DNA from 2 places in the Burkholderia gladioli genome. Region 1 is predicted to be linked to the other one. Evidence: predicted binding sites of a transcription regulator. Region 1 holds the regulator's gene; the other holds the start of a gene.

The links. The regulator HrcA, encoded in region 1, represses chaperone genes, less so after heat shock. The targets are predictions, from matches to a motif close to TTAGCACTCNNNNNNNNNGAGTGCTAA.
Region 2: a site for HrcA is predicted at 3,952-3,978, ahead of BM43_RS27485 (co-chaperone GroES). Genes of this name have one in related genera too.

What each region holds. Positions count from the first base shown of each region.
Region 1 is NZ_CP009323.1:2,222,375-2,237,332, forward strand. It holds gene BM43_RS26980 (YhdP family phospholipid transporter) at 1-1,627, opposite strand, end outside; gene glnE (bifunctional [glutamate--ammonia ligase]-adenylyl-L-tyrosine phosphorylase/[glutamate--ammonia-ligase] adenylyltransferase) at 2,001-4,817, shown strand; gene BM43_RS26990 (DUF7164 domain-containing protein) at 4,988-5,863, shown strand; gene recN (DNA repair protein RecN) at 5,998-7,647, opposite strand; gene BM43_RS27000 (NAD kinase) at 7,667-8,569, opposite strand; gene hrcA (heat-inducible transcriptional repressor HrcA) at 8,681-9,706, shown strand; gene hemH (ferrochelatase) at 9,849-10,916, shown strand; gene BM43_RS27015 (RNA-binding S4 domain-containing protein) at 10,941-11,348, shown strand; gene BM43_RS41775 (hypothetical protein) at 11,320-11,481, opposite strand; gene grpE (nucleotide exchange factor GrpE) at 11,909-12,463, shown strand; gene dnaK (molecular chaperone DnaK) at 12,817-14,763, shown strand.
Region 2 is NZ_CP009323.1:2,333,766-2,348,723, reverse strand. It holds gene BM43_RS27505 (hypothetical protein) at 1-131, opposite strand, end outside; gene BM43_RS27500 (rubredoxin) at 267-437, opposite strand; gene thiD (bifunctional hydroxymethylpyrimidine kinase/phosphomethylpyrimidine kinase) at 879-1,745, shown strand; gene groL (chaperonin GroEL) at 1,891-3,531, opposite strand; gene BM43_RS27485 (co-chaperone GroES) at 3,584-3,877, opposite strand; gene BM43_RS27480 (BON domain-containing protein) at 4,251-4,607, opposite strand; gene BM43_RS27475 (MarR family winged helix-turn-helix transcriptional regulator) at 4,980-5,450, shown strand; gene mnmH (tRNA 2-selenouridine(34) synthase MnmH) at 5,588-6,640, opposite strand; gene dhaL (dihydroxyacetone kinase subunit DhaL) at 6,811-8,532, opposite strand; gene BM43_RS27460 (beta strand repeat-containing protein) at 8,889-11,657, opposite strand; gene BM43_RS27455 (LysR family transcriptional regulator) at 12,267-13,178, opposite strand; gene BM43_RS27450 (sulfite exporter TauE/SafE family protein) at 13,351-14,139, shown strand; gene BM43_RS27445 (BON domain-containing protein) at 14,375-14,731, opposite strand.

The DNA of each region.
Region 1 (14,958 bases):
GGCGCCGCTCGCCCGGCGCGGCGGCCGCGGCGATGGTCCAGGAGGTCTGCGCGCGCAGGCGGTCGAAGGACAGGCGCGGGTCCTCGAACACGCCGGGCACGGTGACGGCCGCCTTGACCGTGTCGATGCTGGCGCTGCCGCCGCGCTCGTTCGCGTCGACGTGGCCCCAGACGTTCTCGAAGCCGGGGATCCCGGCGCGCGGATGGCCGCGCGGCGACAGCCCCGGCCCCGGTTCCTGGGCCTCGACGCTGATCCCCTGCAGGTCGCCCGTCAGGCGGTAGCGCACGATCGGCGTGGCATGGGCGGTCTCGTCGTCGGCCAGTTCGGCCTTGCTCGGCGCGGCGCGCTCGGCCTCCATCACGTAGTTGGCAATCAGGCCGCGCGGGTCGACCCGCACCAGCTCGTTGCGAAAGCGCGCAGGCAGCGGCAGGCCGCGGATGAATTCGGCCAGGATACCCAGGTCGACGCGGTCGCCGGCCACCTGGATCAACTGGCCGTGGCTGGCGTCGGGCACGCGGTAGCGCGCCGTGAGGGTGGCGAAGGACAGCGCGCGCGACAGCGGCGTGCCGTCGTCGAGCGGCGGCTGGCCCAGCTCGGCGTGCAGGTTCGAGAGCTTGAGGGTGTAGTCGCGGCCCGGCGCCAGCGCGAGGTCCCAGCCGAAGCCGGCCACCGGGATGTCCAGGCGCGGCTGGGTCGGGCGTACCCGCAGCGCGACGTCGGCGCCGCTCAGGCTGCCGTGCGCGTCGAGCAGCCGGCCGTCGCGAAAGCCGATCCAGATGGTGTTGTCGATGTGCCCGGCATAGGCCTTGAGCGGCAGCGGCGCGTAGCGCGCCAGGGTCGGCAGGTCGACCGGGCCGGTCGAGACGTAGGCGTCGCCGGTCCAGTTGGCGGGCCGGCCGATCGCGGCCAGCGGCTTGTGGGTGAAGCGCGCGCGGAAATCGAGCGGGCCGGCCAGCAGGGTGCCGTTGGCGGGCGCCTGCAGCGCCAGGCGGTGCACCAGGCCGTCGTTGAGCACCGCCAGGCGGATCCCGGTCAGCGTCAGCTCGGGCGCGTCGCGCTCGGCGTCGCGCCAGCGCAGCGTGCCTTCGCGCAGCACGATCGCCTGCTGGCGCAGCAGCCAGGTGCTGAAGGCGTCGTTGCCGCCCTTGCGGGTGGTCGGCACGTCCACCCCGGCGATGCTCAGCGTGCCGTCGCGCCGGCGCGCGATCAGCAGGTCCGGCGCGTCCACCACCAGGCTGGAGAGCGTCGGCGAGAGCCGCACCAGCGAACGCCAGGAGATCGCGGCGGTGGCATGCGGGATGGTCAGGGCGGTGACGCCGTCCTTGCCGCGGATGCTCAGGGCGGTGACGTCGACGCCGGGCTGCATGCCGGACCAGTGCGGCGCCAGGCGGGCGATCCGGACTTCGGCGTGGAGCTTGTCGGAAACGAAGGATTCGATGCGGGGGCGCAGCTTGTCGACCTGCGGCAGCAGCGCGTAGCGCAGGCCCAGGTAGCTGCCGGCGGCCACGAAGTAGAGCGTCGCGCCGCCGATCAGGACGACGCGGAACACGCGGCGCAGCACCGGATGATCGTGCTTGGGAGGTCCGGCTTCTTGACTGCTGGCGGCGGATTCCTGACGGTCGGGCATGCGGCGGACGGGCGGCGATGTGGTAGCGTTGCGGACTGACGCTGAAATGTAACACAGGGGTTTGCCGACGCGCCCATTTGGCCGGCTTGCGGGCTGGCGTGGTCGCGAGTCGGCGGCGGTTTCGCGAAGCAGGCTGCCGGGCGTGGCGCGTGCCGCCGAAGCCGTTGCGGCCGGCGACGCTTCACGCCTGCCGCGTCGCGCGGGGCAGCGTGAAGCCCGCCGGGAGCCTTGCCGTGAAGCCCCCTGCCGTTAAGCACTTGCTGCGAGGCACCGAAGCTGCCGCGGCCCTGCCGTTGCCTTGCCGTGGCCTGTTACTGCCGGCATTTTTCGCGCGCCTGTCGCGCCCCCACCGCCTTCCCATCGTGCCGCCGCCATGACCGACGCCACCGCCCTGAGCAGCACTGCCTATTCCCGTTACCTGGCGCGCGCGGTCGCCGCGCGCCCCGAGCTGGCCGCGCGGATCGCCGCCTGGGCCGCCGCGCCGATCACGCGCGCGTCGATCGACGCACGCCTGGACGAGCTGCTCGGCCGGCCCGAGGGCGCGGCCGCGCCGATCGGCGAGGAGCCCTTGCGCCGCGCCCTGCGGCAGTTGCGCATCGAGGTGTTCGGCGCGGTGGCCGAGCGCGACCTGGCCGGCACGGCCGACGTCGCCGAGGTGACCGGCGCCATGACCGACCTGGCCGAGGCCACCATCCAGCGTTCGCTGGCGGTGCTCTCGACCGAGCTCGAGGCGCTCTACGGCGAGCCGCGCGGGCCCGGGGGCGAGCGCCTGACGCTCGGCGTGGTCGGCATGGGCAAGCTGGGCGGGCGCGAACTGAACGTCTCCTCCGACATCGACTTGATCTTCGTCTACGAGGACGACGGCGAGACCGCCGGCGGCACGCGCGCGGCCCTGGCCACCCAGGAATACTTCACGCGGCTGGGCCGGCGCCTGATCGGCGTGCTGTCCGACACCACCGCCGACGGCTACGTGTTCCGCGTCGACATGCGACTGCGCCCGAACGGCGACTCCGGCCCGCTGGTGTGCAGCCTCGGCATGCTGGAGGAGTATTTCTACGTGCAGGGGCGCGAGTGGGAGCGTTACGCCTGGATCAAGGGGCGGCTGGTGTCGGAGCCCGGCAGCGAGTCGGCGCGGCGCCTGGCCGGGCAGCTCGACGCGATCGTCAAGCCCTTCGTCTACCGGCGCTATCTCGACTTCGGCGTGATCGGCGCGATTCGCTCGCTGCACCGCCAGATCCGCCAGGAGGCGCAGCGCCGCGCCTCGATGCGCCCCGACAAGGCCGACGACATCAAGCTCGGGCGCGGCGGAATCCGCGAGATCGAGTTCAGCGCGCAGGTGTTCCAGCTGATCCGCGGCGGCCAGGACGCCGATTTCCGGGTGCGCCCGACGCTGGCCGTGCTGCAGCATGCGAGCGCGCGCGGCCTGATCGCGGCCGAGGTGGCCGAGCGCTTCGCCGAGGCCTATCGCTTCCTGCGCGTGATCGAGCACCGCCTGCAATACCGCAACGATGCGCAGACCCACGCGATGCCGGTCGAGGCCGAGGATCGCGCGGCGCTGGCCGCCTCGCTCGGTTTCGCCGACTACGCCGCGCTGCTCGCCGAGCTGGACCGGCACCGTGGCTTCGTCGAGGCGCAGTTCGACCAGATCTTCTCGAACCGGCTGGCGGGCGATCCCTGCGGCAACGGCAATGGCGAGGAGGGCGCGGCGGCCTGGGTCTGGAGCGGCGCGCTGGCCGACGACGGCGAGGACGAGGCGCTGAACGCGCGCCTGGCCGGCCTCGGCTTCGTCGATCCGGACGCGGTGCTGGCGCGGCTGCGCGGCGTGTGGCGCTCCTCGCGCTACGCGGGCCTGCCCGAAAGCAGCCGGCAGCGCTTCGACCGCGTCGCGCAGCGCGCGCTCGACGCCGCCTCGGGCATCGACGCCGCGCATCGCGACGACACCGTGATCCGCTTCTTCGACCTGCTGGAGACGGTCGGGCGGCGCGGCGCCTACCTGGCGCTGCTCACCGAGTATCCCGCCGCGCTCGATCGCGTGCTGTCGGTGCTGGGCGCGACGCGCTGGGGCGGCGGCTACCTGATCCGCCATCCGCAGTTGCTCGACGAGCTGCTCGACGACGAGGCGATCGCCAGCCCGTTCGACTGGCCCGCCTTCAAGGACGCGCTGCGCGCGCGGCTGGCCGCGGCCGACGGCATGGAACAGCAGATGGACCTGCTGCGCCACGCGCAGCACGCCGAGGTGTTCCGGATCCTGCTGATCGATCTGGCGGGCAAGCTCTCGGTGGAGCACGTCAGCGACCGGCTCTCGGAACTGGCCGACGCGGTGCTCGACGTCACGCTCGAGGTGGTCTGGTCGCAGCTCGCCAAGCGGCACATCGAGCGGCCGCGCTTCGCGGTGATCGCCTACGGCAAGCTCGGCGGCAAGGAGCTCGGCTACGCCTCCGACCTCGACGTGATCTTCCTCTACGACGATCCCGACGAGCGCGCCGCCGACATCTACACCACCTACACGCGCCGCCTGATCACCTGGCTGACCACGCCCACCGGCGCGGGCGCGCTGTTCGACCTCGACCTGCGGCTGCGGCCGAACGGCGAGGCGGGCCTGCTGGTCACCGATCTCGACGCGTTCCGCCGCTACCAGCTGCGCGAGGGCGACGGCGCCAACACGGCCTGGGTCTGGGAGCACCAGGCGCTCACGCGGGCCCGCTTCAGTGCCGGCGACGCGCAAATCGGCGCGGCCTTCGAGGCGATCCGCGAGCAGGTGCTGACCATGCCGCGCGAGGGCGAGATGTTGGCGCGCGAGATCGTCGGCATGCGCGACAAGGTGGCGGCCGGCCATCCGAACCATACCGAGCTGTTCGACCTGAAGCACGACCGCGGCGGGATGGTCGACATCGAGTTCATCGTGCAGTACTGGGTGCTGCTGCACGCGGCGCGCGACCCCGAGCTGATTCGCAACACCGGCAACATCGCGCTGCTGCGAGAGGTGGCGCGTTTCGGGCTGATGGACGACACCGAGGCCGAGACGGTGGGCGCTGCCTACCGGCTCTATCGCAAGCGCCAGCATCAATTGCGGCTCGACGGGATGGAGAAGGCACGCGTGCCGGGCGAGACCGTCGCGGCCGAGCGGGCCGCCGTGGCGGCGCTGTGGGAGCGCGTGTTCGGCGGCGTGACGCCGGTCGAGCCGCAGTGAGCGCGGCCGGCTGAAGGCCGGCGGGCAGGAAGCATCGGGCCTCGCGTCGGGATCGGCGCGAGGCCCGATTCCTCTGGTCGGATGGGTCTGCTGCCGGACGGCGCGGCCGCTGGCGGGCGCAAAAGGCCGGTGATACGATGCGGCGACCTTCTCCCGATCCAGAATTCAAAATGAAAAAGGCGATCCTGGTTTATGTGGACCACAACAGCCAGATGGTCGAGGAGTTCTTCTGGCTCTACAAGAGCCTGATCCATACGCGCTCGCTGGACGGCGGCGCGCTGATCGTGGTCTGTCATCCCGAGGTGGTCGGCCATCTGCCGGCCGATTCGCGCCTGGTCGTGATACCCGCGCTGCCTCATGCTCGAACGCATGCCGAATGGGCCGGCTACCCCTATATCAACTCGGTCGCCAACCTGTGCGCGCCGGACGTGCTGGATGCCTGCGCCGGCTTCGAGCTGGTGCTCAAGACCGACTGCGATACCTTCGTCACGCCGGCCTTCGCGAGCTTCGTGCCGAGCGGCCTGTGCTTCGGGTTCGGCGCCTATGCCTACGAGGATTCGGTGCGCCGCAAGCTGGTCGAGTGCAGCGCGCGCTGGGGCTTTCCGCATGCGGGCCTGCACAACGTGGGCGCCTCGGTGTATGGCCCGTCGGAGATGGTGCGGCACTTCCTGGTGGCGCAGATGGATTACTGCAGGCGGCTGCTGGCCGAGGAATTCGCCGAGCACGAGGGGCAGTGGCCGGGCTGGTGCAAGAACGTGCTGACCATGTACGCTGGCGAGCTGGCCTTGCGGCAGACCTACCCGCAGCGCTGCTCGATCGGCCTGCTCGACCATTTCCCGCATGCGACGCGGCGCCTGGGCGGGGACGTGCTGCACATCCATGCGTGGCATATCGAGGAATATTTCTCGAAGCACGCGTTCCGCGCCGGCGAGTACGACGGCATCGACCCGGCCACCATCGATCGCGGCAGCCTGGGTGGCTATTGCCACTGGCTCGCGCGCGCCGGGCTCGACGAGGTCGAGCCGATCGCGGCGCGGCCGGCCTGAGCGGGGAAAGCGCCGAGCCGCCGCCGGAGGGTGCCGGCCAGGATCACGGGAGTTGCCGCGGTGCCAGGGAGGGGGCGGTCGTCACGACACGCCTGACAGCGGCAAACATCCGCGCGACGCGGGGCAGGCAGGCCTCAGGCGGCCAGCATTTCCTTGGCGTGCTTGCGCGTGGTGGCGGTGATCTCGAGCCCGCCAAGCATGCGCGCGACTTCCTCGACGCGGCTCGCGCGGTCGAGCGGGGTGACCGAGGACACGGTGCCGCCGCCCGGGTCCTGCGCCTTCGCGACCTGGAAGTGATGGTCGCCGCGCGCGGCCACCTGCGGCAGGTGGGTGACGCACAGCACCTGGCGGTCTCGGCCGAGCTGGTGCAGCAGGCGGCCGACCACCTCGGCCACGCCGCCGCCGATGCCGGTATCCACTTCGTCGAAGATCAGGGTGGGCGTGAGGCTGGCCGCGCTGGCGATCACCGCCAGCGCCAGGCTGATGCGCGCCAGCTCGCCGCCCGAGGCGACCTTCGCCAGCGGGCGCAGCGGCACGCCGGGGTGGCCGGCGACGCGGAACTCGATCTGCTCGAGCCCGTGCGCGCCGCCCTCGGCCAGCGGCAGCAGGCCGACCTCGAAGCTGCCGCCCGCCATCGACAATTCCTGCATGGCGGCCGTCACCGCGCCGCCCAGCGCGTCGGCGGCCTGGGCGCGCGCCTCCGACAGCGTGCGCGCATCGGCCAGGTAGGCCTGCCGGGCGCGCTCGGCGGTTTCCTGCAGCGCCGACAGGTCGGCCGCCGCGTCGAGCGCCGCGAGCTGCTCGCGGCGCGCCGCGTGTTCGTCGTGCAGCGTCTCCGGCGGCAGGCGGAACTTGCGCGCGGCCGTATGCAGCGCGTCCAGCCGCGCCTCCACCTGGGCCAGCCGCTCGGGATCGAGTTCGAGCCGCTGCGCGTAATGCGACAGCGAATAGGAGGCTTCGCGCAGCTGGATCTCGGCCGGATCGAGCGAGGCCAGCACGTCGTTGAGCGTCGAATCGATCGCGGCCAACTGGCGGACCTTCGAGATGATCGCGCCCAGCTGGCTCAGCATCGCCTCGTCCGATTCGGAGATCGCCAGCAGGGTGCCCTGCACGCCGTCGATCAGGCTCGCCGAATGCGTCAGGCGCTGGTGCTCGGCGTTCACCTCGTCCCATTCGCCGGGCTGCGGCGCCAGCTTGTCGAGCTCGGCCAGTTGCCAGGCCAGCTTCTCGCGTTCGAGCTGCAGCTCGCGCTCGTGCGTCTGGGCCACCTCGATATGGTGCAGCGCGTCGCGCCAGGCGCGCCAGCCGCGCGCCACTACGGCCGCGTCGGCGCTCAGGCCGGCATGCGTGTCGAACAGCTCGCGCTGCGCGTCGGGCCGCATCAGCAACTGGTGGGCATGCTGGCCATGCACGTCGACCAGCATCTCGCCGAGCTCGCGCAGTTGCGAGAGCGTCGCGCTGGTGCCGTTGATGAAGGCGCGCGAGCGGCCGTTGGCGTCGATCACGCGGCGCAGCATGACGCTGTCCTCGGCCTCGAAGGCATGCGCGTCGAGCCATTGCGCGACGCGGTCGTGCGGCGTGAATTCGGCGGACAGGTCGGCGCGCTGGCAGCCGGTGCGCACCACGCTGGCGTCGCCGCGCTCGCCGAGCGCCAGCGCCAGGGCGTCGATCAGGATCGATTTGCCGGCGCCGGTCTCGCCGGAGAACACGGTGAAGCCGCTGTCGAATTCGATGTCGAGCGCGGCGACGATGACGAAGTCGCGTATCGAGAGATGGCGAAGCATGATGGAGGGCGCCGCCGCGTCAGGATTCGGGATCGTCGTCATGCGACGGATGCTCGTTCCAGTGCAGCTTCTTGCGCAGCGTGGTGTAGTAGCTGTAGCCGACCGGGTGCAGGAACGGCACGGTGTGGCGCGAGCGGCGCACCTCGATGGTGTCGTTCAGTTGCAGCGCGGTAAACGACTGCATGTCGAAATTCACGTTGACGTCGCGCCCGCCGATGATCTGGATCCCGACCTTGACGTCGTCGGGCAGCACGATCGGCCGGTTCGACAGCGCGTGCGGGGCGATCGGCACCAGCACGATGCCCTGCAGCTGCGGATGCAGGATCGGGCCGGCCGAGGACAGCGCATAGGCCGTCGAGCCGGTCGGGGTGGCGACGATCAGGCCGTCCGAGCGCTGGTTGTACATGAAGCGGCCGTCCACCAGGACGCGCAGCTCGGCCATCCCGGAGAAGCCGCTGCGGTTCACCACCACGTCGTTGAAGGCCAGCGCGTGATAGATCGGCTCGCCGTTGCGCACGATGCGCGCCTCCAGCAGGGTGCGCTCCTCGCGCTCGAAGCTGCCGGCCAGCATCAGCGGCACCAGCTCGAGCATCTCCGAGGCGGAAATGTCGGTGATGAAGCCGAGCCGGCCGTGGTTGATGCCGATCAGCGGGGTCTTGTAGGGGGCGAGCTGGCGGCCGATGCCGAGCATCGTGCCGTCGCCGCCGAGCACGATCGCGACGTCGGCGCGCGCGCCGATTTCGGTGGGGGTCAGCGCCGGATGGCCGGTGATGCCGTATTCTGTCGCCGTGGCGGCCTCGAACACGACCTCGAGCCCGCGTTGCGCGATGGCGGCGGCGAGCGCGGCGAGCGGTTCGGCGATGCCGGGCGTATTGCTGCGCCCGACGAGCGCGACGGTCTGGAACTGGTTGCCGGTAGTCATGGCGGCATTACACCATAGCTGGATGACGAAAAGGAACCGTCCGGGAGGCCAGGCATGGCCTGGTGCCGGAACGCTCGCGGGCGCCGCCCGCTTAGGCTAGAATTTTCGACCATGTTAGATCCCCGCGCCCGAACCCTCCTCAAGACCCTGATCGAACGGTATATCGCCGACGGTCAGCCGGTCGGCTCGCGCACGCTGTCGCGGTATTCCGGCCTCGAACTGAGCCCGGCCACCATTCGCAACGTGATGTCGGACCTCGAGGAGCTCGGCCTGGTGTCGAGCCCGCATACCTCGGCGGGGCGGATTCCCACCCCGCGCGGCTACCGCCTGTTCGTCGACACCATGCTGACGGTGGAGTCGCCGATCGACGACGCGGCCGTCACGCGCCTGGTGCAGACCACCCTGCAGGCCGGCGAGCCGCAGCAGAAGGTGGTGGCCGCGGCCGCCAGCGTGCTGTCCAACCTGTCCCAGTTCGCCGGCGTGGTGCTCACGCCGCGCCGCAGCCATGTGTTCAAGCAGGTCGAGTTCATGCGGCTGTCCGACAAGCGGATCCTGCTGATCATCGTCACCCCCGAGGGCGACGTGCAGAACCGCATGATGGCGACCCAGCGCGACTACTCCCCGTCCCAGCTGACCGAGGCCTCGAACTACATCAACGCGAACTTCGCGGGGCTGTCCTTCGACGAGGTGCGGCGCCGGCTGCGCGAGGAGATCGACACCCTGCGCGACGACATGACGGCGCTGATGCACGCGGCCGTCACGGCCAGCACCGAGACGTCCGACGACGAGGACACGGTGCTGATCTCCGGCGAGCGCAAGCTGCTGGAGGTGGCCGACCTGTCCTCCGACATGGCGCGGCTGCGCAAGCTGTTCGACGTGTTCGACCAGAAGACCAGCCTGCTGCAGCTGCTCGACGTGTCCAGCCATGCCCAGGGCGTGCAGATCTTCATCGGCGGGGAGTCGACCCTGGTGCCGATCGACGAAATGAGCGTGGTGACCGCGCCCTACGAGGTGAACGGCCAGATCGTCGGCACGCTCGGCGTGATCGGGCCGACCCGGATGGCCTACAACCGGGTGATCCCGATCGTCGACATCACCGCGCGCCTGCTGTCGCTGACCTTGAGCGGCAACCAGTAGGTCGGTGGCCGCCGGCCGGGCCGATCGAGCCCGGCTATTGTCCTCATCGGCGCGGCGGGCATTCTGCCGGCTGCGGTGCCGCGGCGAGTGCCCTCGTTATAATGGGGGCCGTTCGATCCGGTGCCCATGCACATCCCCGTTCATGCGTTTTGATCTCGAACCCCCTTCGCAGCAGGCCGCGGCGCATCGCACGGCGGTCCTGCTGATCAATCTCGGCACGCCCGACGAGCCGACCGCGGGCGCGGTGCGCCGCTATCTCGCGCAATTCCTGTCCGACCCGCGCGTGGTCGAAATTCCGGCCCTGGCCTGGCAGCCGATCCTGCGCGGCCTGATCCTGCCGTTCCGCTCGCGCGCCTCCGCCAAGAAGTACGCCACGGTCTGGATGCCGGAAGGCTCGCCGCTGCGCGTGTTCACCGAGCGCCAGGTCGAGGGGCTGCGGCCGCTGTTCGCCGCCAACGGCTACCAGGTGCTGGTCGACTACGCGATGCGCTACGGCACGCCCGACATCGGCACCGTGCTCGGGCAGTTGAAGCGTCTGGGCGTCGAGCGCGTGCTGCTGATGCCGCTCTATCCGCAATACTCGGCCTCGACCACGGCCACCGCCTTCGACGCGGCCTTCGCCGCGCTGGCCCGCATGCGCAACCAGCCCGAGATCCGCACGGTGCGGCACTACGCCGACCACCCGGCCTATATCCACGCGCTGGCCGAGCAGGTGCGGCACTACTGGGCCGAGCACGGCAGCCCCGATTTCGCGGCCGGCGACAAGCTGGTGCTGAGCTTCCACGGCGTGCCCAAGCGCACGCTCGACCTGGGCGATCCCTACCACGACCAGTGCCAGCAAACCGCCGCGCTGTTGATGGCCGAGCTGGGGCTGGGGCCGCTCGAATGCCGGGTGACCTTCCAGTCGCGCTTCGGCAAGGCCGAGTGGCTGCAGCCCTATACCGCGCCCACCCTGCGCGAGCTGGGCGCGGCCGGGGTGAAGCGAGCCGACGTGTTCTGCCCCGGCTTCACCTCGGATTGCCTGGAAACCATCGAGGAGATCGGCATGGAGGTGCGCGACGAGTTCCTGCACGGCGGCGGCGGGAGCTTCCACCGGATTCCCTGCCTGAACGCCTCGCCTGCCTGGATTTCGGCGCTGGGCCAGATCGTCGCGGAAAACCTGCAGGGCTGGCCGGTGCGCGTGGCCGTGCCCGCGGAGACGGCCGCATGAGCGTCACGAAACGGGATTAAGCTGATGAATTACCGGATTTCGACCGAACCCGGCGCCAAGCTGCGCATCGACAAGTGGCTGTGGGCCGCGCGCTTCTTCAAGACGCGCTCGCTGGCGGCCGATGCCGTCGAGAAGGGGCGGGTGCGGATCGGCGGGGCGACGGTCAAGCCCTCGAAGGACGTGCGGGTGGGCGACCGCGTGGAAATCACCATCGAGACCGTGGTCTGGGAGCTCGACGTGCTCGGCATCTGCGACACGCGCGGGCCAGCCAGCATCGCCCAGACGCTGTATGCGGAAACCGCGCAAGGGCGGGCGAAACGGCTTGCCGAACTCGAGCGGCGGCGGCATTATCGCGAGCCGGCCGCCGAGCTGCATGGCCGGCCGACCAAGCGCGATCGCCGCATCATCGACAAACTTTCGGGTGAACGCTGAAGATCTGCTCGAAGGTGGCGCGCGCGCTGCCGTATTCGGTGGTGCGGTCGGTGACGGCGCCCGACAGGCAGATGGTGGTGGTGCCGGCCACGAGTACCAGCGCGACCACCGATATGGCAAAGGTCAGTTTCACGGTACTCCCCTGGGGAACGAGGCCGGCGTGAGCCGAGGGCGATGGGCGGCGGCCGGGGCGGGTTTCGCGCCGATCGTCAGGCAGTGGAAAGTCTGACGATAGCTCAGGGTTAACCTGCGTTCGGGCAGCCTGATGGCAGTGTAGTGCAGCGCCCGAAGCCGATCCAGTGGGACCGCGGTAACGGTTGTTACCGGCAGTTTCGGCGCCACGGCGCGACAGCCCGCCACGATTGGCCGAGCGGGCGGCGCCCAAGCCCAATGCCGGGCCGATCCGCGGCTCGACGCCGCAGCCCTGGCCGAAAGACCCTCTTGAAGTTGTTGTCTTCGGCCCCAACTACGTCGCCGTTGTCCGGCGATGCGTGCCCCGTGCCCGTCACGCGGCGCGTATCGTCGATCCGGCTTTCATCATTCAATTCGATTTCAGCGACATGGAAAACACGCAAGAGAATCCGGCTGGTCAACCGGCCGACGAGACCGGCCGCGACGCAATGGCTGCCCAGGCACCGGCCGGCGACGCGCCGCAGGCAGCGGCCGCCGACGCCGCGCTCGCCGAAGCGCAAGCCAAGGTCGCCGAGCTGCAGGAGAGCTTCCTGCGGGCGAAGGCCGAGACCGAGAACGTGCGCCGGCGCGCGCAGGACGACGTCGCCAAGGCGCACAAGTTCGCCATCGAGGGCTTCGCCGAGCACCTTCTGCCCGTGATCGACAGCCTGGAAGCCGCCGTCGGCGACAAGTCCGACGACATCGCCAAGATCCGCGAAGGCGTCGAGCTGACGCTGCGCCAGCTGCAGAGCGCGCTCGAGAAGGGCCGCGTCAACGTGATCGACCCGGTCGGCGCGAAATTCGATCCGCATCAGCACCAGGCGATCTCGATGGTGCCGGCCGAGCAGGAGCCGAATACCGTCGTCAGCGTGCTGCAGAAGGGTTACACGATCGCCGACCGCGTGCTGCGACCGGCGCTCGTGACGGTCGCGCAGCCGAAGTAAGGCGCCGGCCGGGCGCCGCGCCCGCCGCCTCCTGTCCACGGCCCTCCGGCATCCCGGCGGGCCGCGTCCATGATGGCCGCCGCGAGCCGCGCCAGGAAAGCATCAGACAAGTATCGACTCAGGGGTGTCAATAACGGGGTTCGATCCGGGGATTCGCTCCCGCGGGCATCGGACTACCGCTCCCTGGCCGGCCGCCGCCGGCGATTGAAAAAATTGAATGGCCGCATCGCTTTCGGGGTCTTGAAAACGGCGCGGTCGCACCTATTTCGTGTGCAGAGTCGAATTCGGCGCGGCAAACCGGGCAAAAACGGCCCGAAAACCGCAGCAAACAGCATTTCTGGAGATTACGAAAAATGGGAAAGATCATCGGTATTGACCTCGGCACCACGAACTCGTGCGTGGCTGTGATGGAAGGCAATCAGGTCAAGGTCATCGAGAACTCGGAAGGTACCCGCACCACGCCGTCGATCATCGCGTACATGGACGACAACGAAGTGCTGGTCGGCGCGCCGGCCAAGCGCCAGTCGGTGACCAACCCGCGCAACACGCTGTTCGCGGTGAAGCGCCTGATCGGCCGCCGCTTCGAAGAGAAGGAAGTGCAGAAGGACATCGGCCTGATGCCCTACAAGATCATCAAGGCCGACAACGGCGACGCCTGGGTCGAGGCGCACGACGAGAAGCTGGCGCCGCCGCAGGTGTCGGCCGAGGTGCTGCGCAAGATGAAGAAGACCGCCGAGGACTACCTCGGCGAGCCGGTCACGGAAGCCGTGATCACGGTGCCGGCCTACTTCAACGACAGCCAGCGCCAGGCCACCAAGGACGCGGGCCGCATCGCCGGCCTCGAGGTCAAGCGCATCATCAACGAGCCGACCGCGGCCGCGCTGGCCTTCGGCCTGGACAAGGCCGAGAAGGGCGACCGCAAGATCGCCGTGTACGACCTCGGCGGCGGCACCTTCGACGTGTCGATCATCGAGATCGCCGACGTGGACGGCGAGATGCAGTTCGAAGTGCTGTCGACCAACGGCGACACCTTCCTCGGCGGCGAGGACTTCGACCAGCGCATCATCGACTACATCATCGGCGAGTTCAAGAAGGAGCAGGGCGTCGACCTGTCGAAGGACGTGCTCGCGCTGCAACGCCTGAAGGAAGCCGCGGAAAAGGCCAAGATCGAGCTGTCCTCGAGCCAGCAGACCGAGATCAACCTGCCGTACATCACGGCCGACGCCTCGGGCCCGAAGCACTTGAACCTGAAGATCACGCGCGCCAAGCTGGAAGCGCTGGTCGAGGACCTGGTCGAGCGCACCATCGAGCCGTGCCGCACCGCCATCAAGGATGCCGGCGTGAAGGTCTCGGACATCGACGACGTGATCCTGGTCGGCGGCCAGACCCGCATGCCGAAGGTGCAGGACAAGGTCAAGGAGTTCTTCGGCAAGGAACCGCGCCGTGACGTGAACCCGGACGAAGCCGTCGCCGTGGGCGCCGCGATCCAGGGCCAGGTGCTGTCGGGCGACCGCAAGGACGTGCTGCTGCTCGACGTGACCCCGCTGTCGCTCGGCATCGAGACGCTCGGCGGCGTGATGACCAAGATGATCAACAAGAACACCACGATCCCGACCAAGCACGCCCAGGTCTACTCGACCGCGGACGACAATCAGGGCGCGGTGACCATCAAGGTCTATCAGGGCGAGCGCGAGATGGCGGCCGGCAACAAGCTGCTCGGCGAGTTCAACCTGGAAGGCATCCCGCCGGCACCGCGCGGCGTGCCGCAGATCGAGGTGAGCTTCGACATCGACGCGAACGGCATCCTGCACGTCGGCGCGAAGGACAAGGCGACCGGCAAGGAAAACAAGATCACCATCAAGGCGAACTCGGGCCTGTCGGACGCCGAGATCGACAAGATGATCAAGGACGCCGAGGCGAACGCCGCAGAAGACCAGAAGCTGCGTGAGCGTGCCGATGCGCGCAACCAGGGCGATGCGCTGGTCCACAGCACCAAGAAGGCGGTGGCCGAGTACGGCGACAAGCTCGACGCGGGCGAGAAGGAGAAGATCGAGGCCGCGCTCAAGGAGCTGGAAGACGTGCTGAAGGACGGCTCGGCCGAGAAGGCGACGATCGACGCGAAGGTGGAAGCGCTGTCGCAGGCCTCGCAGAAGCTCGGCGAAAAGATGTACGCCGACATGCAGGCCCAGCAGGCAGGCGCCGCCGCCGGTGCCGGCGCGGCCGAGGGTGCCCAGGCGGGTGCCGCGAACGCCGCCGACGACGTGGTCGACGCGGACTTCAAGGAAGTGAAGAAGGACTGAGTCGGGCCGCGGCCGTGCCGCGCGGCACGGCCGCTACCGATCCGGTCCGTCACTGCCGGACGGACCGGATCACCCTGCGCCTGGCGGGCCTCGCGGCCCTCCGGGCACATTTGTTTTATGGCGGGGCGGCGCGCGAGCGCCGTTCCACGGTCGCAAGACTTTACTGGAAGCGAGAGGAGCCGCCCGTGCCGAGCG
Region 2 (14,958 bases), 110 kb from region 1:
AAGGCCCGCGGCAGCGCCTCGCCCGACGCCGTGCTGGCCTCGGCGAGCGTCGCCTCCGCCAGCAGCACGGCACCGCCACGCGGATTAGGCAGGGCGTCGGGGATCGGTATTACGGTCGGGGACGTCGTCATGGGCACGCAACCGTCGACGCGGAGAGCTCGAACGCCGCGCGGCCGGACCGCGTGACGGGCCGGCACGCCGGCGCCGCGTCGGACGCGCCGGCTGGCGGCCTCGGGACGTGCCGCGGAAAACCGCTCAGATCTCGCTCAGATCTGCACCATCTCGAAGTCTTCCTTGCGAGCGCCGCATTCCGGACAAGTCCAGTTGATCGGCACATCTTCCCAGCGCGTACCGGGGGCGATGCCCTCGTCGGGCAAGCCCGCCTCTTCGTCGTAGATCCAGCCGCAGATCAGGCACATCCAGCTTTTGTATTCCATCGTTTGCCGCGCAGGGGAAAAAACCATTGTTTGGGGAGACGTGATGGTAACGTGCGGACGGCCGCCCTGCCTAGCACCGCGGCTCTAGCCGGGACTGCGACGTTCTGTCCAGCGGTTTGTCCGGATTCTTGTCCGGGCGCTTGCTCGGGATCGATCGCCGGAGCATCGCCATGGCCAGGCACGCCATCACCGCTCACAGCGATCTTCCCGCCGCCGCTGTGGAGATCCCCGATCCGCACCCGATTGAACTGCCGCGCGGCACGATCGCCGCGATCCTTGCACGGATGCGCGCGCAAGCGTCTCGATCCGCCGCAAACGCCCGCCACACATTGCATTGCGTTAAAAAAAACACTTCATGCACAGGTTTCCAACGCATAATGACCGGCAAGGCGCACCCAGGTGGTGCGCCGCCCGATCGTTCTTCTCTTTCCCCGATTTTTCATGTCCAGCAACGCCCCTCCGATCGTTCTCACCTTCGGTCTGTCCGATCCCACCGGCGGCTCCGGCCTGCAGGCGGACCTGCTGACGCTGGCGAGCATGGGTTGCCACGGCGCCACGGTCCTGACCGGCTACACGGTTCGCGATTCGGCGTCCTGCGATGAAGTGACCGGTCTCGACCCGGACACGGTGGTCGCGCAAGCGCGGATGCTGCTCGAGGACATGCCGGTGGCCGCCTTCAAGATCGGCGCCACCGCGCGCGCCGAGGTGGTCAGCGCGATCGCCGAGGTGGTCGCCGACTACGACGGCGTGCCGCTGGTGCTGGCCCCCGACTTCACGCTCGACGACGAGCATGTGCTGGCCGCCGACGACCTGCGCGAATCGATCGCCGACCTGCTCGCGCCGCAGACCACACTGCTGGTGGCCGACCACGCCACCCTGATCGCGCTGGCCCAGCCCGACGGCGACGCCGAGGCGCCGAATCTCGACACAGCGATCGCCCACCTGCTCTCGCAAGGTTGCGAATACATCCTCGCCACCGAGACCGGCACACACCGGCTGGTCAATACGCTGTACGGCGAGGAAGGGCAGATCCGGCAGGATCTCTGGGAACGCACGCCGCACCGGCTGATGGGCGTGACCGACACGCTCGGCACGGCGATCGCGGCGCTGCTCGCGAACGGGCAGGAGCCGCCCGAGGCGGTGCGCGAGGCGCAGGAATATCTCTACCAGGCCGCGCGCGATGCGTTCCGGCCCGGCATGGGTGCCTGGGTGCCCGACCGCTTCTTCTGGGCACGCAGCAACGAGGAGGCCGCGCAGGCCCAGCCCGCCGCGCCGGCCGCGCCGCCGTTCGGCGCCTCGCGGCACTGAGGCCGACGGCGGGCCGGCCCCGCCCGGGGACCGCAAGCCGCCGCCAGCCGTAAACGACAAAAAACCCGCATCACTGCGGGTTTTTTGTTTTGCAGGACCGGGCGCGCATCGCTGCGCGCCCGTCGATGCGATCGACCGAAGTCGATTACATGTCCATGCCCATGCCGCCCATGCCGCCGGGCATGCCGCCAGGCATCGGAGCATCTTCCTTCGGCAGCTCGGCAACCGCTGCGTCCGTCGTCAGCAGCAGGCCGGCCACCGAAGCGGCGTTCTGCAGCGCGGTGCGCGTGACCTTGGTCGGATCGACCACGCCAGCCTCGACCATGTCGACGTACTCGCCCGTTGCGGCGTTGTAGCCATAGTTACCCGAACCGGCGGCAACCGCGGCGACCACGACGCTGGCTTCTTCGCCGCCGTTCGTGACGATCTGGCGCAGCGGCTCTTCCATGGCGCGCAGCACGATCTTGATACCGGCGTTCTGGTCGGCGTTGGCGCCGGTCAGAGCGGCGATGGCGGTGCGAGCGCGGATCAGCGCGACGCCGCCACCGGCCACGATGCCTTCTTCCACAGCTGCGCGCGTGGCGTGCAGTGCGTCTTCGACACGTGCCTTCTTTTCCTTCATTTCGACTTCGGTCGCGGCACCGACCTTGATCACGGCCACGCCGCCTGCCAGCTTGGCAACGCGCTCTTGCAGCTTCTCGCGATCGTAGTCCGAGGTGGCTTCCTCGATCTGGGCGCGCACTTGCTTGACGCGCGCCTCGATGTTCACGGCTTCGCCGGCGCCATCGATGATCGTGGTGTTTTCCTTGCCCACTTCGATGCGCTTGGCCTGGCCCAGCTCGGCCAGCGTGGCCTTCTCGAGCGTCAGGCCGGTTTCTTCCGCAACCACTTGACCGCCGGTCAGGATCGCGATGTCTTCCAGCATCGCCTTGCGACGGTCGCCGAAGCCCGGAGCCTTGACGGCGACGGTCTTCAGGATGCCGCGGATGTTGTTGACCACCAGGGTGGCCAGCGCTTCGCCTTCGACGTCCTCGGCGATGATCAGCAGCGGACGGCCGGCCTTCGCGACTTGTTCCAGGACCGGCAGCAGGTCACGGATGTTCGACACCTTCTTGTCGTGCAGCAGCACGAACGGGTTGTCGAGGACGGCGACTTGCTTGTCCGGGTTGTTGATGAAGTACGGCGACAGGTAGCCGCGATCGAATTGCATGCCTTCGACGACGTCGAGCTCGTCGGCCAGCGACTTGCCGTCTTCGACCGTGATCACGCCTTCCTTGCCGACCTTGTCCATCGCTTCAGCGATGCGATCGCCGATCGACGAATCGCTGTTCGCCGAGATCGAGCCGACTTGCGCGATTTCCTTGTTGGTGGTGCAGGGCTTGCTGATCTTCTTCAGCTCTTCCACCGCAGCGGCGACGGCCTTGTCGATGCCGCGCTTCAGGTCCATCGGGTTCATGCCCGATGCGACGTACTTCATGCCTTCGCGAACGATCGATTGCGCGAGGACGGTTGCCGTCGTCGTGCCGTCGCCGGCGTTGTCGCTGGTCTTGGAAGCGACTTCCTTGACCATCTGCGCGCCCATGTTCTGGAGCTTGTCCTTCAGCTCGATTTCCTTGGCGACCGACACGCCGTCCTTGGTCACCGTCGGGCCACCGAACGAGCGCTCGAGGACCACGTTGCGGCCCTTCGGACCCAGCGTGACCTTCACTGCATTGGCGAGAATGTTCACGCCTTCAACCATCTTCGAGCGGGCGGAATCGCCGAACACGACGTCTTTAGCTGCCATCTTCTAACTCCTTGGATTCTGGAATGGATTCGCTGGGAAGCGTTACGCGGGCTTACGCCGCGTTGACCACGGCCATGATGTCTTCTTCGCGCATCACGAGCAGTTCCTGGCCGTCGACCTTGACGGACTGGCCAGCGTACTTGCCGAACAGGACGCGATCGCCAACCTTCACGTCGAGCGCGATCGGGGCGCCCTTGTCGTCGCGCTTGCCCGGGCCGATCGCCAGCACTTCGCCTTGATCCGGCTTTTCAGCGGCGGCTTCGGGGATCACGATGCCCGATGCCGTCTTGGTTTCCTGATCCAGGCGCTTGACGATCACGCGATCGTGCAAAGGACGAAGGTTCATGTTCACTCCTCTCTTTCTTGAATGGGACTGAAGTACACAAGGATGCCGACGGGCTGTCGCCCACCGGCGAATTGTTAGCACTCTCGTGCAGCGAGTGCTAATTATATGGACGAGGTTTGACAAATTCAAGAACGGGGGAGCGAGGTTTTTTTATGCAAATATTTAACGATGCGGAGAATATTTTCCCCGCGTCGATCGCGCCCCATTGAGAGGAGGCATGACGGGCGCCGGTTCCGGCGCTGCGTGGTGCTGCGCGGCACGGCTATCGCCGGCACCCGCCGGCAGGGAAATCGAATCCGTTCGAGGAAACGAAGTTGGCGGGCCGGCCAGAAGCCCGTCGGTTTCGAGTCGAGCCGACTGGCCGGCCGCGTGTTCAGTGCGCTTCGTACACGCTCAGCTTGCTGTCCACCGACTGCACGCCCGGCACCTTGGCGGCGATGTCCTGCGCGATCTGGTCCTGCGACGGGTCCATGATCATGCCGGCGAGGATCACCTTGCCGGTACGCGCCTTCGAGAACACCACGATCTCGGTGTCGTTCAGGTCGCTCGACTTGTCGAAGGCCTGGCGCACCTTCTTCGCCAGCGCGTGATTGGCGGCCTTCTCGGCCTTCATCTCGGCGCGGATCTGCTGGCGCGTCGGCGTCGTGGCGTCGCCGGACTGGGCGAAGGCGGTCGAGGAGATCATCAGTACGGCGACGGCGCCGGCGAGGATCGGTTTGCTGAGGGTCATGGCAATCACCTGTGAATGGACCTGCGGTGGGTTGTAATGGCGTGGTACGTCGCGCGTAGGGCCCATCGAGGCCGATTCGCGCTGGTAGACAGCATAGGGCGCCGCCCGTCCCCGCTCCATCGAACCTTCGGTGCCCCGCGCCCATACGAACGGCCATGGCAATACCTACCTTCGGATAGCCCGGCCGCGCCCCGCGCCCTCCCGTCGGCCGCGAACCGCCCGGCTTTTGTATCACAACGTATCCGGCGCGGGCGCCAGACACACGGCCATACAGAAAACGCGCCTCGCCGGCACAAGCCGGATACGTCGGCGCGCTCCAATACCGTCATCGATCGCGCGGCATGCGCCGTCGCTCGCCCTACGGACTCGATCATGACGGAACCCAAGCTCTCCCCGGCCTTCCCCGCCGGCCCAATCAGCAGCGAGATCGCCCGCGACTGCCTGTTTACACGCACACGGCAACTCTCCCGCTTCCTGACCGCGATCTACGACGACGCGTTCCGGCCGTTCGGCATCAACGCGCCGCAGTTCTCGCTGCTGGTGCTGATCGTCGATCTCGGCCCGCTCACGCGCTCCGACCTGGGTCGCAGCAACCAGCACGATCGCTCGACGCTGACCCGCAACCTGCAGCCGCTGATCGCGCAGGGCTGGGTGGAGGAAGCACGCGAGGCGGGCGACCGCCGCATCCGCCTGCTGTCGCTGACCGAGCGCGGCAACGCGCTGCTGCGCGAGGCCGCCTCGGCCTGGCAAGCGGCGCAGGCGCGCGCCAAGGCGCAGCTCGGCGAGCACGGCGCCCGTGCGCTGATGGAGCTGGCGGGCACGCTGCCGCGTCGCGCGGGATAAGCACGTCGCCGTGACTGGTCGAGATGCTCGATCGATAGGGAGACCGAAACGTCATTCGCTCGCGCCTGGCTAGATAGATCGGTCTTATGTAACACGCCACCGGCGAACCCTCGGCCAGGCTCACCACATGGCTCGAATCAGCCCAGCAGTTCGAGCAGCGCGCGCGCCTGCGCGGCGAGTTCGTCCTCGGCCGCCATCGGCCGGAACGCAAAGGCGGTGGCGGTGGCGATCTGGCGGAACGCAGCATGGCTGCTGCGCGTGTAGGCGGGATCGTAATGCTGGTCGATCAGCGACTCGAACAGCTCGCCGCGCGCGCCGACCTCGGCCAGCGCCTGCCAGTCGCGGATCCGCGCATGGCCGTGCAGTTCGGTCAGGCGCGCGAGCTGCTGCCGGAACGCCAGCGGGTCGTCGAACAGATGGCCGTAGTCGCGCAGCAGCAGGGCCACGCGATCCTCGCGCGCGGTCTCGACGGCGACGCAGCGCGCCGCGTGCATGCCGGCCAGCACCGGATCCGGCAAGCTGATGCGCCCGATGCGGCGGCTCTCGGCCTCGACGAACACCGGCCGGGCCGGATCGAAGCCGCGCAGCGCCAGCACCAGCGAGGTATCGAAACCCTTCTGGGTGGGCTGCTGGGCGCCCGGCAAGGCGCCCAGCAGCGAGCCGCGATGCACGGCCAGGCCCTCGAGATCGAGCACCTGCGCGCCGGCCCTGGCCAGCGCACCGAGCAGATGCGTCTTGCCGCTGCCGGTGCGCCCCGTCAGCACGATGTAGCGCAGCCGCGCCGGCAGTTCGTCGAGCTCATCCACCACCCAGCGGCGATAGGCCTTGTAGCCGCCGTCGAGCTGCCGCGCGCGCCAGCCGATCAGGTTGAACCAGGACGTCATCGAGCCCGAGCGCTTGCCGCCGCGCCAGCAGTAGATCAGCGGGCGCCAGTTGATCGGCCGGTCGGCGAAGGTGGTTTCCAGGTGCGCGGCGATGTTGCGCGCCACCCAGGCCGCGCCGACCCGCGTCGCCTCGTAGGGCGAGACCTGCTTGTACATGGTGCCGATGATCACGCGCTCGTCGTTGCTCAGCACGGGGGCGTTCAGCGCGCCGGGAATATGGTCCTCCGCGTACTCGAGCGGCGTGCGCACGTCGATGATTTCGTCGAACTCGTCGACGCGGGACAGCGGAACAAGGAAGGGATTCACGGCGGACAGGCGCGCGCGGCGCGAAGGGCAGCAGACAGCCGCGGATTATCGCATGCGCGCCCGACGCGCCCTGCGCGGCCCGGTCGCGCGGCTGCCGGCGGGCCGGCCCGGGCGCGATCTCGCCAGGGCCGGCCTGACCATGCACGGGCGGGCCGGGATCGGGTTCGAACTCAGTCGCGCAGCGCGTCGCGGATCGCCGCGAGCCACAGGCCGACCGCATGCGCGCCGGGATCGGGATGGCCGAGCGCGCGTTCGCCGAGATAGCTGGAGCGGCCGCGCCGGGGCAGCAGGGTGGCGGTGCCGGCCGCGCCCTCGATCGCGGCCGCGGCGGCCGCGTCGAGCGCCTGCCGCAGGTTGCCGCCGTTCGCGTCGAGCGCGGCGCGCATCGCGCGCGCGGCCGGGTCGAGCGCGTCGACCATGGTGCGATCGCCGGGCCGCGCGCCGCCGATCTCGCTGACGCCCTCGACCGCCGCCACGAAGGCATCGGCCCAGGCCGAGGCATCGGGCCGGGCGGCCGCGTCGAGGCTGGCCGCCGCGCGCATCAGCATCGCCGCGTAAAGCGGGCCCGAGGTGCCACCCACCACGCGCCGCAGCGTCGCCGACATGGCGCGCAGCACCGCGCCCGGGCGCGCCGCGTCGGGCCAGCCGCCGGCCTCGGCCTCGATCGCCTGCGCCGCACGCGACAGGCTGATGCCGAGATCGCCGTCGCCGACCCGCTGGTCCATCTCGGTGAGCAGCGCCTCGGATTCGCGCAGCTTCAGGCAGACCGCCTCGATCACGCGCCGCAGCACCGCGTCGCGCGCGAGCCGCGCGCCCTCACCCTGCGTGCGCCGCGCCGCCTCCGGCGCGGCCGGCACCGGCCTGCTCTCCTGCGGCGCCACGCGGCCGGCCCGCGCCGGCCAGGCCGGCGCCTCGGTCGGCGAGTCGAGCGCGGCAAGACGCGCCTCGTCGACACGCAGCAAGCTCAGCGAGATGCCGGCCATCTCGAGCGCGCTCAGGAAAGTGCCGGCCCAGGCGCGCTCCACCACCGCGCCGCGCGCGGCCAGCGCCCGCAGCGCCGCGTCGGCGACGATATCGAGCTCGCCCGGCGGGGTACCGCCGAGATTGTTGACCAGCAGCGCCACGCGCGCGCCGCGCTCGAGGGCCAGGTCCTCGGCGATGCGCGCGATCAGCCGCGCGGCCACCGCCTCGGCCGATTCGAGTTCGGCGCGCTCCACGCCGGCCTCGCCATGGATGCCGAGCCCCCATTCGATCTCGCGCTCGCCGAGCGTGAAACCGGGCGTGCCGGCGGCCGGCACCGTGCAGGGCGACAGCGCCACGCCCATCGTGCCGAGCGCGGCGGCGGCCTCGCGCGCCTGCCGCGCCACCTCGGCCAGCGGCAGCCCGGCCGCCGCGGCCGCGCCGGCGATACGGTGCACCAGCACCGTGCCGGCCAGGCCGCGCCGCCCCGCATGTTCGCCGCGCGCGGCCAGCGCCACGTCGTCGGCGACGATCACGGTCTCGACGTCGATCCCCTCGGCACGCGCGATCTCCGCCGCGAGCCCGAAATTGAGCCGGTCGCCCGTGTAGTTCTTGACGATCAGCAGCACCCCGGCCGGCCCGGCCACCGCGCGGATCGCGTCGAGCACCGCGTCGACCGAGGGCGAGGTGAACACCTCGCCCGCCACCGCCGCACTCAGCATGCCGGCGCCCACGTAGCCGGCATGGGCCGGCTCGTGACCAGCGCCGCCGCCCGATATCAGCGCGACCTCGCCGCGCGAGGCAGCCTCGGCCGCGTCGGCGCGGACCACGATGGTGCGGCCGGCGAGCAGGGCGAGATGCGGGTTGAGCGCGACCAGCCCGTTCAGCAGGTCGGGCACCACGTGTTCGACATCGTTGATCAGCTTCTTCATTCGGCAGGTCCTCCGGGAGTCTCGCTCCCGTTCGTCTCCAGGGTCGGCGCGGGGAGCGCATGCGGGCGGCGCGGCGCCCGGGCTCGGGTGCGCCACGGGCCGCGCTCGCGCGGGCGTGCGTCACTATAGGACGTTCGCGCGCGGCGCGGTGCCGCACAAACGTTGTGCTTACGCCGGTTCGTAAGCTGCGCCGGCAGCGAGTTCCCCTGATGACAGGCAGCAGCGATGGCACGCGGGCGCGCAAAAAAACGGCACGACCGGAGTCGTGCCGTCCTTGTTGCCGATATCCGCCGCGACGGTCGAGCCATGCGCGCCTGCCTCGACGCGCCGGCCCGCCCTGGCGGCAGGCCGCCCGCTTACTTGTGCGGCACCACGCCGGCCAGCGTCGTGACCAGCGAGGTCACCGGCGAGAGCAGCGTACCAACGCCCGCCGCGCCGCCCGTGCCGGTACCCGTGCCCGAGCCCGACGCGCCGCCCGACGACGGCGTGATCGCGATGCCCGGCAAGGCTGCGCCGACCGCGCCGATGGTCTGCGTCGCCACGTTGCCGACCGCCGCCACCGTGCTCACACCGGTGTTGGCGACCGTGCCGAGCGTCGCCGCGCCGGTGCTCGCCACGTTGCCGAGCGTGGCGCCGGTGGTCGAGGCGAGCGTCGCGCCGACCGTGCCGAGCGCCGTGGTGGCGGCCAGGCCCGTGTGCGCCGCGCTCGACAGCGTGCCCGTTACCGTGTTCGCGACCGTCGAGACCGCGCCCGTCACCGTCGAGACCGGCAGCGCCGTCTGCAGGTTGCCCACCAATGCCGTGATCGGGGCGATCGGGTTGCTCGCGACCACGCCGGTGACCGCGTTGACCACGCCCGTCACCGCCGCCGGCGCGGTGCTGGCGACCGTGCCCGCCACCGTGCCGAGGCCGCCGACCGCCGAGCTCACGCCCGACGAGGCCGCGTTGACCACGCCGGTGACTGCTGCCGTCGGCACCGAAGCCAGGGCGCCGGTGAGCGCCGTGGTCGCATTGCCGAGGCCCGAGGTCGCCGCGCCCAGCACGCCCGTCACGGCCGAGGCCGGATTGACGCTGCCGACCAGGCCGGTGATCGCCGTGGTGGTGGTGCCCAAGCCGCCCGCGACTGCCTGGACGCCGCCCGACAACGCGTTCGCGCCGGCGCCGAGCGCGCCCGAAACCGCCGTCGCGCCGGTGCCGAGGCCGCTGGCCAGTGCGCCGGCCGTGCCGCTCAGCGCCGTGGCGCCGGTGCCCAGCGCACCGGCCACCGTGCCGGTCACCGCGCTCAGGCCGCTGGTCGCCGCGCCGAGACCGCCGGCCAAGGCGCCCGCGCCGTTCGACAGCGCACCGGCTGCCGTGCCCGCCACCGTCGACAGGCCGCCCGCCGCCGCGCCGAGGCCGCCGGCCAGCGCGCCCGCGCCGCTCGACAACGCACCGGCTGCCGTGCCCGCCACCGTCGACAGGCCGCCCGTCGCCGCGCCGAGGCCGCCGGCCAGCGCGCCCGCGCCGTTCGACAGCGCACCGGCGACGGTGCCCAGACCACCGCTCAGCGCGCCCGTTGCAGTGCCGGCGACCGTCGTCAGGCCACCTGCCAGCGACGAGGCGCCCGTGCCCAGCACGCCAGAGACCGCGCCAAGCCCGCTCGACAGACCGCCCGCCACCGCGCCGGCGCCACCCGACAGCGCGCCGGCGGCAGTACCGAGGCCGGTCGACAGGCCGCTGACGACCGTTCCGGTCACCGCGCCCAGGCCGCCCGTCGCCGAACCGAGACCGCCCGCGACTGCACCGAGACCACCGGCGAGCGCACCCGCGCCGCTCGACAGCGCACCGGTCGCGGCACCCAGGCCATTCGACAGACCGCCAGCAACCGTGCCGGCCACCGTGTTCAGGCCGCTCGTTGCCGAACCCAGGCCACCAGCGACGGCGCCGAGACCACCGGCCAACGCGCCCGCGCCGCTCGACAAAGCGCCCGTCGCGGCACCCAGACCGCTCGACAGGCCACTCGTCACCGTGCCAGCCACCGTGTTCAGCCCGCTCGTCGCCGAACCCAGGCCACCAGCGACGGCGCCGAGACCACCGGCGAGCGCGCCCGCGCCGCTCGACAGCGCACCGGTCGCGGCACCCAGTCCATTCGACAGGCCGCTCGTCACCGTGCCGGCCACCGTATTCAAACCACCCGCCGCGGCACCCAGGCCACCGGCCAGCGCACCAGCACCCGATGCCAGCGCGCCCGACACCGCGCCCAGGCCATTCGACAGGCCGCCCGTCGCGGCGCCGAGGCCCGTGGTCAGCGCGCCGGTGGTCGTGCCCAGCCCCGTCGACAAGCCGCTGACGACCGTGCCCGCGACCGCGTTCAGGCCACTCGCCGCCGCGCCCAGGCCGCCGGCCAGCGCACCGGCGCCCGAAGCGAGCGCGCCCGAGGCCGCGCCGAGTCCACCCGCCAGCGCGCCCGCGCCGGCCGAAAGCGCACCGCTCGCGGCGCCCAGGCCATTCGACAACGCCCCCGTCGCGGTGCCCAACCCCGTGGTCAGCGCGCCGGTGGCCGTGCCGGCCACCGTGGTGAGGCCGCCGGCCAGCGCCGTGGCGCCGCCCGACAGGGCACCGGCCGCCGTGCTCGTCACCGTGCCGAGGCCGGTCGTGACGGCCCCGAGGCCGCCCGTCAGGGCGCCCGCGCCGGTCGATAGCGCGCCGGTCGCCGTGCTGAGCACGCCCGTCAACGCGCCGGCGGGATTCGTCACGACGGTCTGCAGTCCGCTGATCACGCCGGCCAGCGGCGTGTTCTGCGCGAGTCCCTCGACCGTGCTCACCAGGCCGCCGAGCGAGGACTTGAGCGGTCCGATGGCGTTGCCCAGCGACAGATCGAGGATGGTGGCGCCATTGGCCGTCAGCCTGAGTTCGGCGCCCACGCTCGGGTTGAGCGCGGCATTCACGCCCAGCGAGGTGCCGGCCAGGCTGCCGAGGGCGCCCAGCGAAGCACCGCTCGCATTGAGCGAGCTGTTCAGATTCAGATTGGCCCCCAGCCCGGTGACGATGTTGCCGACATCGGCCATCGCCGGCGCTGCCGCCGCGAGACCGAATGCCGTCGCCGCCGAAAGCGCGATGCTCGACAACTTGAAGTGTTGTTTCATTTGTGACCCCATGTCAGTTGGTCTTGCCGTCGGGTAAAGCGGTCATGCGGCAGACTGCACTGCAGGGTCCGTGCCAACGCATCGGCGCAATCGACAACTGCGCGTTTCGTCGAACAAATTGCCGGGATTGGACTGCCAAATATCGTCAGAGCAAATTCGCGACGACGAACAGGCCTTGCGCTACGCATCGAGAAATCGTTCGCGTAACGTAACAAGCGAATGGAACGTTACGCCCGGCGCGCGTAACGATTCGAATCCAGGCCGACCAAATTCCCGTAAGAAATTACAGGTCTTTTCCTGGAATTCTCACAAATAATTCATCAAGATCTGCTCATGCACGAGGCTTGACCCGCTCCGCATCGAGGCCAGCCGCCATCTCCCGAGCGCCCGCCCAGTGCGATCGCAGTTCATTCATCAATAAAAAATCCGTGACCGAATAGAATTATTTTTTAAATAAACAACCGAACATACGTTTCAATCATCGCCACCACCTCAATCACGATAATCGACGCGATCAGGCTCCGCCAATTCAAATCGGCGAATTGAATTTTCTTAAACTTCCAACGTTATCGTCGGATCAATAAAGCCGCCCGCCCTTGCGCGAAGCACTCAGGCGGCAGCACGCGAGGCGGCCGCCACGCCGAGCATCGCCTCGACGAAGGCGACGAAGGCCCGCGCGCGCGATGGTGCGAGACGCCCCGCCGGAAACACGGCCCACAGTTCGACGGGCGGCAGCGTCCAGTCATCCAGCACGCTAACCAGGCGAGCGTCACGCAGCGCGTCGGCGAACAGCCATTCCGAGCCGATCGCCAGGCCCAGCCCGGCCAGCGCCGCGGCGCGCACGCCTTCGGCCTCGCGCACGCGCAGCCGGCCCGAGGTCTCCACCGCCAACTCGGTGCCGTGACGCCGGAATTTCCAGGTCGCGCCGCCGGCGCGCCGGTCCAGCACCACCACCTGGTGCCGGGCCAGATCCTCGGGCGTGCGCGGCAGCCCGGCACGCCGTAGATAGGCCTGCGAACCGACCACCCGCCGCGGGCTCTCGCCGATCTTGCGCGAGGCCGCCATGCCGTCGCCCGCGGCATGGCCGATCCGCAACGCGACGTCGACGCGCTCGACAGCCAGGTCGGCACGATGCTCGTCGAGCAGCAGCTCGACCGTGAGATCGGGATGATCGTCGAGGAACCCCTGGATCGCGGGCAGCACGTGCAGGCGCGCGAAGCTGCCCGCCACCAGCACCCGCAGCGTCCCGGTCAGGCCCCCGCCGACGCCGCGCGCGGCCTGCTCCGCTTCCTGCGCGTCGTCGAGCAGGCGGCGCGCGCGCTCGTAATAATGCTGGCCGGCCTCGCTCGGCGCGAGCCCGCGCGGGCCGCGCGAAAGCAGGGCCACGCCGACCTGCCGTTCCAGCCCCGCCACCGCCCGCGAGACCGCGCCCGGGCCGAGCCCGAGCCGGCGCGCAGCCGCCGCGAACGAGCCGGCCTCGACGACGGCGACGAATGTTTCCATGGCGCTCAGACGGTCCATCGAGATGCCCTCCCGCGACGATCGTCAAACCAGCATAGCAGCCGGCCGCGACGATGCACGGCGCGCGCATGCGGGTCCGGCCCCGCCGCCGCGACGGCGATTCCCACGCTGACGCGCCAGTTTTGAGACAATGCCGGGTTCCGACCCGCGCACAACCTTCCGAGCCCCGCCGATGTCGTTTCCCCATATCGATCTGCTGTACACCGTCTCCGGCCTGTTCGTCGGCTTCCTGGTCGGCCTGACGGGGGTCGGCGGCGGCTCGCTGATGACGCCGATCCTGGTGCTGCTGTTCAACGTGCATCCGGCCACCGCGGTCGGCACCGACCTGCTCTACGCGGCCGCCACCAAGGCGACCGGCACCCTGGTGCACGGCGCCAAGGGCACGGTCGACTGGCGCATCACCGGCCGGCTCGCGGCGGGCAGCGTGCCGGCCGCCGCCGTGACGCTGTGGATGCTGCATGCGCACGGCTTCGGCGCGGCCTCCACCAACCGGCTGATCGAGGTGGTGCTGGGCGCCGCGCTGCTGCTGACCTCGGTGGCGCTGGTATTCCGCCCGCAGCTGGCCGCCTTCGCCTCGCGCCACGCGCTCGCCCCCAATCCGCTGCGCACCATCGCGCTGACGGTGCTGACCGGCGTGGTGCTCGGCGTGCTGGTCTCGCTGACTTCGGTGGGCGCCGGCGCGATCGGCGTGACGGTGCTGCTGCTGCTCTACCCGACCCTCGCGACCACGCGCATCGTCGGCTCCGACATCGCGCACGCGGTGCCGCTCACCCTGGTGGCCGGAATGGGCCATTGGCTGCTCGGCTCGGTCGACTGGTCGATGCTGGTCTCGCTGCTGCTGGGCTCCCTGCCGGGCATCGTGGCCGGCAGCCATCTGTCGGCGCGCGCGCCCGAGCGGCTGCTGCGCAACGTGCTGGCCGCCACGCTGGTGCTGGTCGGGCTCAAGCTGGTGACGTCCTGAGGCAGGCACGGCAGGCGGCAAGGCGCGCGAACGTCCGCGGGCAAGCGAAAGGCTGGCGGGACGGAAGCGAGGGGAAACCAGGCGGGAAGCGTGGGCGGGTACTGCGCCCCGAGGGGATCCACGCGGGAAGAAAACTGCAGGGAAGGCCGAGGCCTGAATGAGAGCCGGCGCCCGCCCAGGCGGGCACGGCGCCGGATGCGCAGGCGGAGCGGCCCGGCCGCCCCGCGCGGGAGGCTTACTGCTGCTGCACGGTCAGCTTGTTGTCGACCGAGGTGACGCCCGCCACGCCCTTGGCGGCTTCGCCGGCCTTGTCGATCTGCGACGCGTCGGGCACCGTGCCCTGCAGCGAGATCGCGCCGCCCTTCGAGCGGACGGTGATGTTCGACACGTCGATGCCGCCAGCCTTGGTGATGGCCTTGCGCACCGCGTAACCGAGCTTGCGGTTGTCCTTGCGCGCCGCCTTCTTGGCGGCCTTCGCGGCGGCCGGCGTCGAGGCGCCGGCGGCGGCATCGCTCGCCTGCGCATAGACATTGCCGCAAACCAGCGCTGCCACCACCGCGCTACCCAGTGCCTTCCACACGATCGACTTCATGTTTTCTCCTTGTGATTCCGGAAACGGCCGCACCGAAAAGGCGGCCGCACTACCCCCAGTCAACGGCCGGCGACGAATGCCGTCGGCCGACGTTTTCACGGAGCATGCGAGAGGCGCTGCGTTCGCCCGGCGCGCGCGCGGCGGGCCGGACTGCCGGACCGGCTCCGACGCGCGCCCGGTCTGCTCGAATTTCACGCCGGGTCGCGCCGCGACGGACAGGGTGCGGC